3 regions of the Streptomyces sp. NPDC048612 genome follow, and region 2 is predicted to be linked to each of the others. Evidence: riboswitches for the same ligand, from Rfam matches in the RefSeq annotation. Region 2 holds a riboswitch; each other region holds the start of a gene.
What was found. Region 2 has a riboswitch for cobalamin ahead of ACGFN2_RS30700 (cobalamin biosynthesis protein). Riboswitches for the same ligand answer to the same signal wherever they lie in the genome.

Region 1 (4,301 bases), on a different contig from region 2:
CCGGCCGGCCCTGGGCAGGGGCGGGGCGTGCGGGGTACAGCAGAGGCAGGGAAGGCGGCGGCGCCACGGCGGTGTCGCGGCCGGGAGACGGGAGAAGGGCTCCATGTCCGTACGACGTCTGAACCACGCGGTGCTCAACGTCCGCGATGTAGCACGGTCGGTGGCCTTCTACACCGACGCCCTCGGGCTGACGGTGGACGTCGAGGTGCCGGGGCGGGCCGCTTTTCTCAGCGCCCCCGGGTCGCTCAACGACCACGATCTGGGGCTGTTCGCGGTGGCGCCGGACGCGCCGGGGCCGGAGGCCGGGCAGGTCGGGCTGTATCACCTGGCCTGGGAGGTCGGCACGCTCCGCGCACTCGTCGAGGCCCGGACCCGGCTCACCGAGCGGGGCGCCCTGGTGGGTTCCAGCGACCATCTCGTCGCCAAGTCGCTGTACGCCAAGGACCCGGACGGCAACGAGTTCGAGGTGATGTGGCGGGTGCCGCGGGAGGACTGGCCGGGCCCGGACCTGCCGGACCGGCTGCTGCCCCTCGATCTGGAAGCGGCGCTGGAGCGCTGGGGGCCGGACCGGGAGACGGGCGCCGCGGCCGGCTCCGCCACGTGAGAACGCCGGGCCGGGCCGGACGCCGAGGAGGCGGGGCCGGTGGAGTCGGTGGGGCCGGGGTGGGGCTCTGCCTCAGGCGCTGCGCGCGGCCCGCTCCGCCTCAGGGGCTGGGCCCGCCTCAGGCGCCCGGCGCGGTCCGTTCCGCCGGCTCGGTCGTCTCACCGGCCCGCTCCGCCCGCTCGGCCCAGCGCTGTTCGACGCCGGCCAGCCGCCAGTAGGCCAGTGCCGCGGCCCACACCACCACGAACAGGCCGACGATGATGAATCCGACGTTGTCGAGGTCGAGGCCCGAAATCCAGCCGGTCAGCGCGTCGTTGAGGCCGAGCTTGTCGTGCAGCACGGTCACCAGCTCGATGGTGCCGATGAAGAAGGCGACGGCGATCGACAGACCGGTGATGGTGAGGTTGTAGTAGACCTTGCGCACCGGGTTGGCGAACGCCCACTGGTAGGCGAAGTTCATGAAGGTGCCGTCCAGGGTGTCGAACAGGCTCATGCCGGCGGCGAACAGCAGCGGCAGGCACAGGATCGCGTACCAGGGCAGGCCCGCCGCGGCGCCGCTGCCCGCCATCACCATCAGGGTCACCTCGGTCGCGGTGTCGAAGCCGAGCCCGAAGAGGAAGCCGAGCGGGAACATCTGGCCGGGCCGGGAGATGGAGCGGGTGAACCGCCCCAGGAAGCGGTTCATGAAGCCGCGCGCGTCGAGGCGCTGCTCCAGCTCGGCCTCGTCGTAGCGGCCGTCGCGCAGCCCGCGGAAGACCCGCCAGATCCCGGCCAGCGCGACGAGGTTGAGGGCGGCGATGAGGTAGAGGAACGTGCCCGAGACCGTGGTGCCGACCGTGCCCAAAATCTGGTGCGTACGGGACTCGTCGTTGAGCAGGGTGCCGGCGAGCTGGGCGCCGCCGGCCACCAGGGCCGCCATCGCCACGACCACGCTGGAGTGGCCGAGGGCGAACCAGAAGCCGACCGAGACCGGACGCTTGCCGTCGGCCATCAGCTTGCGGGTGGTGTTGTCGATCGCGGCGATGTGGTCGGCGTCGAAGGCGTGCCGCATGCCGAGGGTGTACGCGGTGACGCCGAGCCCGACGCCGAAGACCTGGCTGCCGACGGCGTAGTGGTTCGGGACCACGAGCAGGAAGAGCACGCCGAAGGCGACGACGTGCAGCCCGGCTATGACGGCCATCAGGCCCGCGGTGCGGAGGGTGTCCTGCCGGCGCCAGCGGAACGCGGCGGGGGCAGGGGACTTGGGAGTATTGGTGGACAGGGCCATCCGGACGGTCACGCTCCAGCACCTCGTGGATCACTTCGTGAGATGCCGTGGCCGGTCTCCTGGCTTGGGGTTGCCACCCTGTCCCTTTGCAGCCTGGGGGAGGGTGCCCGTCTCCACCCCGCCTTCCCGGCCGCAGGCTGCGGTCAGTGGCGCCGCGGACGCGTCAGGCGCCCGCGGAAGGGGTGGAAACTTCCCGATCACAGTGGCGAGGGCCGCTCCGGACTGGGACCACACGGTCCGTCACCGGATTCCCGAGCACCACGGCCCGGCCACTCTAGCGGCCACCCCGGCGGCACGAGGGGCGTGGGGGTTCGCAGCCGCCCACGGGGAGTGGCGCGCCGTGGGTCAGTAGTCCAGGGACGACAGGAAGGCGTGCAGTTCGTGATCGAAGAGCGGGGTGTTCTCCAGATTGACCATATGGGCCGCCCCCGGTATGCGGACTCTTCGGGCGCCCGGGACGGTCAGGGCTATCGCGTGGGCGTTGGCGGAGATGTCCTTGCTGTCGAGATCACCGTCGAGCACGACCGTCGGTACCCGGATCTCGCCGAGGCGGTCGGCGGCGCCGACCTCCAGCGGTATCCCGGCACCCGTGCCGTCGGCATGGACCTCCACATTGGCCGCGGCCGAGGCGCGCATCCGTTCGCGGAACCCCGGGTGCACCGCGGACGGCTCACGATGCGGCCCGTCCACCCACATCCGCAGGAAGTGCTCGACATACCACTCCGCGCCGTCCGGTGTGCCGATCGCCGCCACCTGCTCCTTGATGTGCTCCAGCACGAAGGGGTCGCTGAAGGCCCGGCCGCTGATCCCCGGGGAGGCCAGCGCGAGGGCCGTCACCTGGCCGGGATGGGCGAGGGCGGTGTCGAGCGCGACCCGTGCGCCGTGGGAGAGGCCGACGAGGACGGCGCTGGGGACGTCGAGCGCGTCCAGCAGGGCGCACAGGTCGTCGTGGTTGGCGTAGTCCCCGGTCACGGTCGAGGACAGGCCGTGCCCGCGGAAGTCGTAACGGATCGCGCGCAGGCCGGAGTTGACCAGCCAGGTGAACTGCTCGTCCCACATGTGCTGGTCGAGCATGCCGCCGTGCAGCAGCACCACCGCGGGGCCCGAGCCGGCCGTCTCGTAGAACAGCTCGCCCTCGTCGACCGGCACGATGCCGTTGTCGATCTCGGACCAGGCGGTGATTCTCCGCGTCATTCCCCTGACCGTCCTTCGTGCATGAGAGGGGCCGGGGCGGGTCTGCCGCCGCGGCCGTCCGGCGTGCCGTCGTTACCGATACTGCCGTTACCGTCGTTACTGCCTTCATTGATACGACTATCACGACTGTCCTGGCTGCCCTGACTGTCGGTTTCCTCCCGTGGAACGTGCGAGCCGTTCGCCAGGTGCCGGAATTCCTCGCCGAGCCGGTCGAGTACGTGCAGCGCGGTGCGGACGTCGGCGGCGGGCAGGTCGGCCAGCCGTCGCCGCAGCTCCGTCGCCTCGAACTGCTGGATGCCGCGTATCGCCGCCGTGCCCTCGGCGGTGAGCCGGATCAGTGAGGAGCGGCGGTGGGCGGGGTTCGGGGCCGTGACGACCAGGCCCAGCTCCGCCGCGTGGTTCACCCGGCGCTGTACCGGCTGGCGGTCGAGCCCCATTCCGCGCGCCAACTGCGGGACGGTGCGCGGGCCTTCGGTGTGCAGCGCGTCCAGCAGTGCGTGTTCGCCGGCGGTCAGGCCGGTGTCCGCCAGCTCGCGCTCCACCGCGCGCACGACCGTGCGGTGCAGCGGCCACAGGCGCCGGATGACGCCGTACAGCAGATCCTCGGCGGCCGCAGCTTCTCCGGCGCCGGCATCCCTCTCGGCGTCCTGCTCGGCATCCCGCTTGGCCCCCCGGTCGGTGTCCCGCTCGGTATCCCTCTCGGCGCCCATCTCCGCCCCCTTCTCGATGACACTCGTGATGTCATGATGACACCGCTGATGTCGTTTGGGAAGAGGTCTGCCGCGGAATGGAGTTGAGGAGGCGGAGGGGAGGGATGAGGCGTGTGTGGTCAGCTGTGGTCAGTGTCGGACGGTCGGTGGGCGAGGAAGGTGGACGGCGGATGAAGGTCGGTCTGTTGCGTGCGGTCGGGGTCGCCACGGCGGTGTACGGGGCGGCGGTGGCCGCGGTGCCCGATCTGCTGGCGCGGCCCTCGGGGCTGGTCGACGAGGAGGGGCGGACCGCGTGGGCGACGCGCCTCTCCCTGCGTCCGCTGGCCTGGCGGGACGCGGTGAGCGGGCTGGCGCTGGCGACGGCTCCGGAAGGCCCGGCGCTGCGTACCGCCGCGTATGTGCGGATCGCGGCGGACTTCGGGGACGCGGTCCTGCTCGGTGCGACGCTGCCCGGCCGCGACCGGAAGCTCGCGGCGGTGGCGGTGTCCGTGGGGTGGGGCGCGCTGTCGGTGGTCGGGCTGCTCGC
Region 2 (4,301 bases):
AGCAGCCCCAGCCCGTCGACCACGCCCGCCTTCGACTCGACCTCGTCCTCGATGCGCTCGCCCAGCATCTGGAAGCCGCCGCAGATGCCCAGCACCGGGCGGCCCTCGGCGGCCCGCCGGGCGACCGCGTCCGCCAGCCCGCGCTCCCGCAGCCAGGCCAGCGCCCGGACCGTGCCCCGGGTCCCCGGCAGCACCACCAGGTCCGCGTCGGCCAGCTCCTCGGCGCGGTCCACGAACCGCACCACCACGCCCGGTTCGGCGGCCAGCGCGTCCACATCCGTGAAGTTCGACATCAGCGGTACGGCACAGACCGCCACCCGCAGCACATCCGCCCCGTGCGGCGGGGCCACCACGCTCTCGCGCACCGCGCCGCGCAGCGACACCCGCAGGCCGTCCTCCTCGTCGATGCCGAGCCCGTGCGCGAACGGCAGCACGCCCAGCGTCCGCCGCCCCGTGAGGCCGCGCAGCATCTCCAGCCCCGGCTCCAGCAGCGTCACATCGCCCCGGAACTTGTTGACCAAATAGCCCGCGACCAGCGCCTGGTCCTCCTCGGACAGCAGCGCGGTGGTGCCGAAGAACGAGGCGAACACCCCGCCGCGGTCGATGTCACCGACCACGACCACCGGGATGCGGGCGGCCCGTGCGATACCCATGTTCACGATGTCGGTACGCCGCAGATTGATCTCGGCGGGGCTGCCGGCACCCTCACAGATCACCGCGTCATGGGTGCGCCGCAGCTCCTGGAGGCAGTCCGTGACCGTGCCGAGCAACTGCTCCTGCCTGCCCGCGTGGTAGCCGCGGGCGCTCAGCTCGCCCACCGGCTTCCCCAGCAGCACCACCTGGCTGCTGCGGTCGCTGCCCGGCTTGAGCAGCACCGGGTTCATCAGCGCGGTCGGCTCCACCCGCGCCGCGGCGGCCTGCATCGCCTGGGCCCGCCCGATCTCCGCGCCCTCGCGGGTGACGAACGAGTTCAGCGACATGTTCTGTGCCTTGAAGGGCGCCACCTTGACGCCCTGCCGGACCAGCCAGCGGCAGATGCCCGCCGTCACCACGCTCTTGCCGGCGTCGGACGTCGTCCCGGCCACCAACAAGCCACCGCCGAGGGCCCCGCCCGAACCACCGCCGACCGCCCCGCCGGCTGCCTTCCACCGCCCGTTCACCGGGTCCTCCTCCCGTTCACCGGGTCCTCCTCCTGAGCTTCGGGTCACTACACCCGCCCACCCCCCGAAGGGGGGTGGGCGGCGGGGAAAAAACGGACGGCCTCATACCGGACCCGCCCCACGCCCACGCCCACGCCCGCGCCCCCCGGCTCCCCGAGCCACCGCCGCCCGCGCAGCGCCGCCCGCCACGCGCGCCGCCACCGTCGTCACCAGCGCCAGCGCGCTCACCCGGCGGGAGAGCCGCACCGCCCGCCCGATGTCGTCCACCGCCACCGGCGGCGCCGCGCCGTTGAGCACCGGACGGTGCTCCACCCGCCCGCCGTACGCCAGCGTGCCGCCCAGCCGTACGCCCAGCGCGCCCGCGAACGACGCCTCCACCGGGCCCGCGTTGGGGCTCGGGTGCGCAGCGCCGTCCGCCCGCCAGGCCCGCAGCGCACCGCGCCGGTCGGGGCCCGCGAGCACGGTCAGCGCGGCGGTCAGGCGGGAGCCGGGCCAGCCGGCGAGATCGTCGAGCCGGGCCGCGGCCCAGCCGAAACGGCGGTAGCGCGCCGACTTGTGGCCCACCATCGCGTCCAGGGTGTTCACCGCCCGGAACGCCACCAGGCCGGGCACCCCGCCCAGCGCGCCCCACACCAGGGCGCCCACCACCGCGTCGGAGGTGTTCTCGGCGACCGACTCCACCACCGCACGGGCCATCTGCGGCCCGTCCAGCACTTGCGGATCGCGCCCGCACAGATGCGGCAGCCGCTCCCGCGCCACGTCCAGGTCACCCGCTGCCAGCGCCCCGCCGACGGCCCGCGCCTCCCGGCCCAGCGAGGTGCCGCCCAGCACGGCCCAGACCGTCGCCGCGGTCAGCGCGACCCCGGCGCCACCACGGAGCGACAGCGAAGAAGCGGAAGCCGAGCCCCGCACGGCGCGCTGCAGCAGCGCGGCAGCGGCGGCGGCACCGCCCGCGCACAGCACGGCGTGCGCCGCCCCGTAGCCGCGGTGGTCGCGCCACAGCCGGCGCTCGACGGCGCCCGCCGCCCGGCCGAACGCGGCCACCGGATGGCCACGCCGCGGATCTGCCGCGATCAGGTCGGTGAGAAAGCCGAGGGCCGCGCCGCACGCGTATCCCGCGTGTTCGCCGCGCACCGGATCAGGCCGTTGCCAGGGCGTGTCCGTGATGTCCCGCCCGGCCTCGAAGGAACCCTGCGGCGGTGGGCAGAGAGGATCTCGACGGGCAGCCGGGCATGGCGGTATGTCCTCACTCAGGGTCCGCGCCCTGGCTCGACGTGACGGCGACAAGAGTCTCCTGGCTCCCGGATCGGCGTGTCCTCCGGCCTTCCAGTCCCGCGTACGTCGATCACGTGTGCGCGGCGGACCGTGGCCCTCGTCGGAGGAACGCTCCCCGGTGACAGTGGCGGGACCGCGCCGGATTCACACCGGACTTCCTCAGCTGTCGCCGAATGGCTCCGGCAGTCCACCACGCACCGCGAATGCCCGTCAACTCACCCTTGACCTGCGACGCTGCCCTGTGGCAGGCGCTGTGGCGCACACCACAGCGCGACGGCGACGTCATCGGCGGCCGCCCGCACGCCCTCTGATCCCGCATCACCGTCCGCTGCGCGCCGGCCGGGGCGGCCCACGGACGAGGCGCCCGGCGGACGACGGCTGCTGCCGCGGTCCGCCGGACGCCTCGTCCGGTCCGTCGTGTCCGGCTGTGTCAGCCGGCGACGATCAGATAGATGCCGTAGGCCACCGCGACCGCGCAGAGCGCGAAGGCGGCCATCGCGCCGGCCCGTGCACCGGTGCCCGGTACGGCGACCGCGGCCGCCGCACCCCCGTGGCCGGTCTTGCGGGACGTACCGGCGATGCCGACGGTGAACAGGCCCACGATCCCGACCGTCACACCGAGGGTGACGCCGAAGACCTGGCCGAGAGCTGCCCAGTCGATGCTCATGGAGTTCCTTACGTGATGACAGCTAGCGGGTGACCGTCGCGGCCTTGGCGCGCGGGGTGGTGGGAGCCTCGGCCGCCGGTGCGTCGGCGGTCTCCGGGGCGTCTGCTCCCGGGGCCTGCTGGCCGGCCGGGGGCGGGGAGACGGTGCGCAGCGCGGCGGTGACCACGCCCGCCGGCTCCGCTGCCGGGGCTTCGTTGACGTTGGTGTGGTCGACCGGCTTGCGCCGGGAGGCGGCCCAGATCGCGCCGCAGATGCCGAGTCCGAGGACCGCCACCGCCGCCACGCCCCAGTCGCCCTGTCCGGCCAGGAACGCGGCACCCGCCGCGACCGCACCGGCGGCCGGCAGCGTCAGGCCCCAGGCGAGGACCATCCGGCCGGCCGTGGACCAGCGCACCACGCCGCCCTTGCGGCCCAGTCCGGAGCCCATCACGGAGCCCGAGCAGACCTGGGTGGTGGAGAGCGCGAAGCCGAGGTGGGAGGAGGCCAGGATGGTGGCCGCGGCGCCGGTCTGGGCGGCGAAGCCCTGCGGCGGCTGGATGTCGGTGATGCCCTTGCCCATCGTGCGGATGATCCGCCAGCCGCCCAGGTAGGTGCCGAGCGCGATGGCGAGACCGGCCGAGGCGATGACCCACAGCGGCGGGTCGGCGTGCGGGGCGACCACCCCGCCGGTGATCAGCGCGAGCGTGATCACACCCATCGTCTTCTGCGCGTCGTTGGTGCCGTGGGCGAGGGAGACCAGGGCGGCGGAGGCGATCTGGCCCGCGCGGTAGCCCTTGGCGGTGTCCGCCTCGTCGCGGTTGCGGGTCAGCCGGTAGGTGAGCCGGGTCGCCGCCATCGCGGCCAGGCCGGCGACGACCGGGGCGGCCACCGCGGGGATCAGGACCTTCATCACGACGGCGTCACCGTGTACGCCGTTCGTGCCGACGGACACCAGGGTCGCGCCGATCAGACCTCCGAAGAGGGCGTGGGAGGAGCTGGAGGGGAGACCGGCGAGCCAGGTCAGCAGGTTCCAGACGATCGCGCCGACCAGGCCGGCGAAGATGACCTCTGGTCTGATGCCGGCGCCTTCGTCGATGATCCCCCCGGAGATGGTCTTGGCCACCTCCACGGACAGGAACGCGCCGACGAGGTTGAGGACTGCCGACATCGCCACCGCGGTCTTGGGTCGCAACGCCCCGGTGGAGATGGTGGTGGCCATC
Region 3 (4,301 bases), on a different contig from region 2:
CAGGCTCGCGGAGCGGATCTCCACGCCCAAGTTCCAACGGGCCGAGCGGGCGATCCAACGGTGGGGCGCACCGGTGGTGGCCGTCTCCTTCCTGACCGTCGGATTCCAGACCGCTGCCAACTTCCTCGCGGGGAGCATGCACATGCCTCTCTCGCGCTACCTACCGGCACTGTTCGTCGGCGGAGCGGGCTGGGCGCTGGTCTACGCGACGGCCGGGGTCGGCGCGCTGAAGCTGCTTGCAAGGCTGTTTGCCGAGCAGACGGTGCTTGGTGCGGGCGTCGTCGCTGGGCTGCTCCTCGCGATGATCGGCGTGATGGTGTACCGGCGTAGAAGAGCTGCCTCGGTCAAGCGCAACACTGCGGCCGACGAGTCCTGACAAGGCGGGCCGCGTATTGACTGCAAGCCGGCCAAAGCTCTCTGCGTCGACGGCCCGCTCCGGTCATGAGGATGCCGGCCCGGACTGCTCCGTCGCACATACGGCGGGAGCAGGGCGGCCGGGCTCGGGGCTGCGGTCCGGGCTGTCCGCTTCGGGATGATCCGCCTCCTCGCCGGAGTCTCCCGGGTACATGATCTGGACGTCGCGCAGCAGGCCGTCCACCACGTCGTCCAGGTCGAGGCGCTTCTCCACCGAATGCAGGCCGGTCAGCCCGGCGCGGAGGGTGACCCGGGGCGGCGCGAGGAGCTTGCAGCAGTCCTCGTCCGGCAGCACGGAGATCTCCGCGGTGCCGATGGACCGGGCCTCGTCGATGATCTCCTGCTTCTCCCAGCCGACCAGCGGCCGCAGCACCGGCAGGGTTGCCGCCTCGTCTACGGCAGCCATGTTCGCCAGGGTCTGGCTGGCCACCTGCCCCAGGCTGTCACCGGTCACCAGGGCCTCCGCCCGGGTGCGGCCCGCCAGCGCGGAAGCGGCGCGGACCATCAGCCGTCGCTGGGCGACGACCTGGAGTCTGCCGGCCCCCGCGATGGCCAGTTGCTTCTGCGCGTGGCCCAGTGCGATGACGTGCAGCCGTCCATCGGGCTGGTAGCGGTTGAGTTCACGGGCGAGGGCGTACGCCTTGTACAGGGAGGCGGCGTTCGTGTACGGAGCACCGGTGAAGTGGACGAAGTCGCAGTGCAGTCCGCGGCGCATCGCCCGGTAGGCCGCCACGGGCGAGTCGTAGCCGCCGGAGAGCAGTACCAGGGCGCGTCCGCTGGAGCCCACGGGCAGTCCGCTCGGTCCCTGGTGACGGCTCCAGGAGACGTAGCTCTCCTTGTGGTCGATCTCGACCGAGATCAGTACGTCCGGGTTGGAGAGGTTCACCGGCAGGGGCCCCAGGGCTTCCCGGACGCGGGCCCCGAGAAAGCGCTCGAACTGGGAGGAGGTCATCTCGAAGTTTTTGTTCCGCCGCTTGACCCGCACCGCGAAACTGATTCCGGGCCGTTCCGTACGGGCGGCTTCAAGCGCCTCCACAGCCGTCTCGGTGATGTCCGGTACGGTGCTCGGAACGCGCAGGGCAGGCTCCACCGAGTTGAACCCGATCACCCGGCGGGCGCGCTCCACGAGGTCCTCCAAGGGAACCTCGCCGCCGAGTACGGTCACGTTCTGGCCGGACTTTATCCAGGTGGAACCGCCGATACCGCGCAGGGCGCCACGGAGATTGTCGTGCAGCCGCTCGGTGAACCGATGCCGGTTGCGGCCCTTGAGGAACACCTCACCGTGTTTGAGCAGGACACAGGGCCCGCTCGGGCGGGGTGCTCTGGGGGAGGGGATGGCGGGCATGCTCGGTTCGCCGGGCACGAAACTCTCCTTCGCGAGTCGTCGTGAGGGCCGGCGCCGGGCCGCGAACGGGGCGCGGGCCCGCCCGTCCCCGCTCTGCGCAGGGCTGGGTGGAACACACCACTCGCTCAGCGGTCCCGCTACCGGGACGCGTGGAACCGTGCGTGGTGATCGCACCCCGCACGAGCAGTGGCAGGTCTTCGGACTCGTGAGCACGCCCCGGAGGACGGGACACCTACTGGCCGTCGCTTCCCAGGTCACATGCGGGCCCAGTGCTTCAGGACGGCGATCGTTCCCACTCACCGCTGCGAGGCAGTCCCGGACTCCCACCGGGTTCCCCCTTGCGACACCCCGCCTGGCGGGCGGGGCGAACCAGCTGCCGGTCCAGGGTAGACAAGGCGGTGGGCTTGTCGTGAACCAGACCTTGACTGTCCGCTTTGGGCCAGGACAGTCGACTCAAGAGGCTGTCGGTTATGGGGGTGATGGGTCATTCTGAGAGGTTGGTTGGTGCTTCAACTGGTTTCGGGCTCAGCCGCGTCCGACGAGACGCGGCACAGGAGGCCGGCGGGCGAAGCCCCGGGGACCTACCCCAGCCATGCCCCGTCCCGCATCAGTACTCTGCCCCCAAGTTCCGTCTCCCCTCGCCAGGCCAGCACGGTCTCCGGCTCGATGCGCAGATACACGAACGCGGCTTCCTCGGTACGCGGGTCCCACCCGAATTTGTCAGCGAACCCGTCCGCCGCCTCGCCGGGTACACGCTCCGCCGGGAAGCGAATGGCCCGCCCCTTCAGGAGGACGACGTCGAACGTGTCCGGCAAGGCCAGGCGTACCCGCGGATCATCCCGGATGTTGCGCGCGGTCGCGGTGGCCTCACCGGTGCACATCCATACGGCGTGCCCGTCCCACCAGAACCACAGCGGTACCTGGTGCGGGCCACGGTCCGGATGAGCTGTGGACACCCAGATGTCCCGTTCCCTGCCGAGGCGTTCCAGCGTGTTGCGCTTGCGCTCCGACAGCTCGCGACGAGCGGTTCGCGTGGTCTGCATGGGCATCGACCCTAGCCAGTGGCCCCTGGCCCCGCATGGGGCGTAGGGCTTAGTTCCCGAGGCGGAGGCCGTTCAGGCGTCGTGCAGGAATCCGGCAACTCCGTTGTTTATCTGTGCTCTCGTCGTCGTCCCAGGCGAAGGGGCACCCCGAAGCCCACGCGGCGATCTCAGGCGTCTTCCAGAACACGCTGCCCCGGGCTGGGCCAGCGGATGAGCAGGTGGTGCGTCCGATGTGTTCGGAAGCTCAGTGCGCAGGTGCTCGGCGGTCGTGAACGGTGGAGGCGACCGTCAGAGCGGTTCCGGCGAGGATGGGCGCGATCATCGCGGTGAACAGCCAGCCGGATACCTCTGGCTCGGGCGCCGAACGCCACAGGACTGTGCAGCCGATCAGAAGCGACATGCCTACGCAAGCGTTGAGTGCCAGCAGCGCCCGGGCGGTCCAGAGGGCGGAGGCGCGTGTGCGAGGCCGGTTGAGCGACGACCTCACCAGCCCGTTGCCGAAGGGCGCAACGTTGTCCGGGAGTTCGGCACTCGGAGTGGTCCGCAGTGTCAGCTCCGCGCAGGCGGTGAGCAGAACAGTGACGCCGATGTGCACGAAGACGAGTATGAAGGCGCTACCGATGGATCGGTCGGTCCAGGCGTCGACCCCATCGGTGCCGATGTGCTGCGGTATCCGGCTCGGCAGATGCGGATAGCGGACGACGCCCCAAACGGACAGGGCGGTGAGGAGGGCGGCATTGGGGACGAGCCACAGGCGTACGGGAGAGGACAAGACCATGGGGCCGATTGTCCGGCGAACGCGTAAGGGTGGGTAGCCGTTTTACGGTGGTGAGCGGGCGGAGCGCGGCGGCCAGGCAGACGTTGACTGCTGAAAACCACACGGTCGCGATGGTCGGCGACGGCACCAACGACGCTCCCGCACTCGCCCTCGCCGACGTCGGCATCGCCATGGGCGCACACTCCTCCCATGCTGAAACGATCAGCTAGGTCTGGTCGGTTCCAAGGGCGTTGCGGAGGAAGGAAGTTGCCTGGTCGATGGCTCCGCGGGCGGCTTTGGAGTGACTCAGTGAGTTGAGCATCATGAAGTCGTGGACCGTGCCGTCGTAGCGCACCGTGGTCACCGGAACGCCGGCTGCTCGGAGCTTGGCGGCGTACGCCTCGCCCTCATCGCGCAGCACGTCGGCCTCGTCGACGATCAGCAGGGCGGGCGGCAGGCCGGAGAGCTGCTCGGTGGTGGCCTGGTTGGGAGACGCGGTGATCTCCGCGCGTTGGTCCGGGTCGGTCGTGTAGGCGTTCCAGAACCATTCCATCAGCTGGCGGCTCAGGTAGTAGCCGGTGGCGAACTGGTCGTAGGAACCGGTGTCCATGGCCGCGTCGGTGACCGGGTAGTACATCGACTGCTGTACGAACGTGACGTCACCGCGCTCCTTGGCCATGAGGGCGAGTGCGGCGGTCATGTTCCCGCCGACCGACTCCCCGGCCACTGCCATGCGCCGTGC

Region 1: another riboswitch for cobalamin. It lies ahead of ACGFN2_RS12180 (HoxN/HupN/NixA family nickel/cobalt transporter); the one in region 2 lies ahead of ACGFN2_RS30700 (cobalamin biosynthesis protein).
Region 3: another riboswitch for cobalamin. It lies ahead of thiI (tRNA uracil 4-sulfurtransferase ThiI); the one in region 2 lies ahead of ACGFN2_RS30700 (cobalamin biosynthesis protein).

Annotation. Positions count from the first base shown of each region.
Region 1 covers NZ_JBICVV010000006.1:109,425-113,725, reverse strand. Annotated here, with positions in the region: gene ACGFN2_RS12185 (VOC family protein) at 104-604, shown strand; gene ACGFN2_RS12180 (HoxN/HupN/NixA family nickel/cobalt transporter) at 723-1,883, opposite strand; cobalamin riboswitch at 1,903-2,149, opposite strand; gene ACGFN2_RS12175 (alpha/beta fold hydrolase) at 2,217-3,065, opposite strand; gene ACGFN2_RS12170 (MarR family winged helix-turn-helix transcriptional regulator) at 3,062-3,775, opposite strand; gene ACGFN2_RS12165 (hypothetical protein) at 3,946-4,301, shown strand, end outside.
Region 2 covers NZ_JBICVV010000027.1:4,334-8,634, reverse strand. Annotated here, with positions in the region: gene ACGFN2_RS30705 (cobyric acid synthase) at 1-1,160, opposite strand, end outside; gene ACGFN2_RS30700 (cobalamin biosynthesis protein) at 1,263-2,294, opposite strand; cobalamin riboswitch at 2,448-2,597, opposite strand; gene ACGFN2_RS30695 (hypothetical protein) at 2,866-3,102, opposite strand; gene ACGFN2_RS30690 (inorganic phosphate transporter) at 3,125-4,301, opposite strand, start outside.
Region 3 covers NZ_JBICVV010000005.1:56,207-60,507, reverse strand. Annotated here, with positions in the region: gene ACGFN2_RS10490 (DedA family protein) at 1-376, shown strand, start outside; gene thiI (tRNA uracil 4-sulfurtransferase ThiI) at 440-1,759, opposite strand; cobalamin riboswitch at 1,930-2,148, opposite strand; gene ACGFN2_RS10480 (pyridoxamine 5'-phosphate oxidase family protein) at 2,341-2,802, opposite strand; gene ACGFN2_RS10475 (DUF1648 domain-containing protein) at 3,047-3,580, opposite strand; gene ACGFN2_RS10470 (hypothetical protein) at 3,664-3,789, shown strand; gene ACGFN2_RS10465 (alpha/beta hydrolase) at 3,786-4,301, opposite strand, start outside.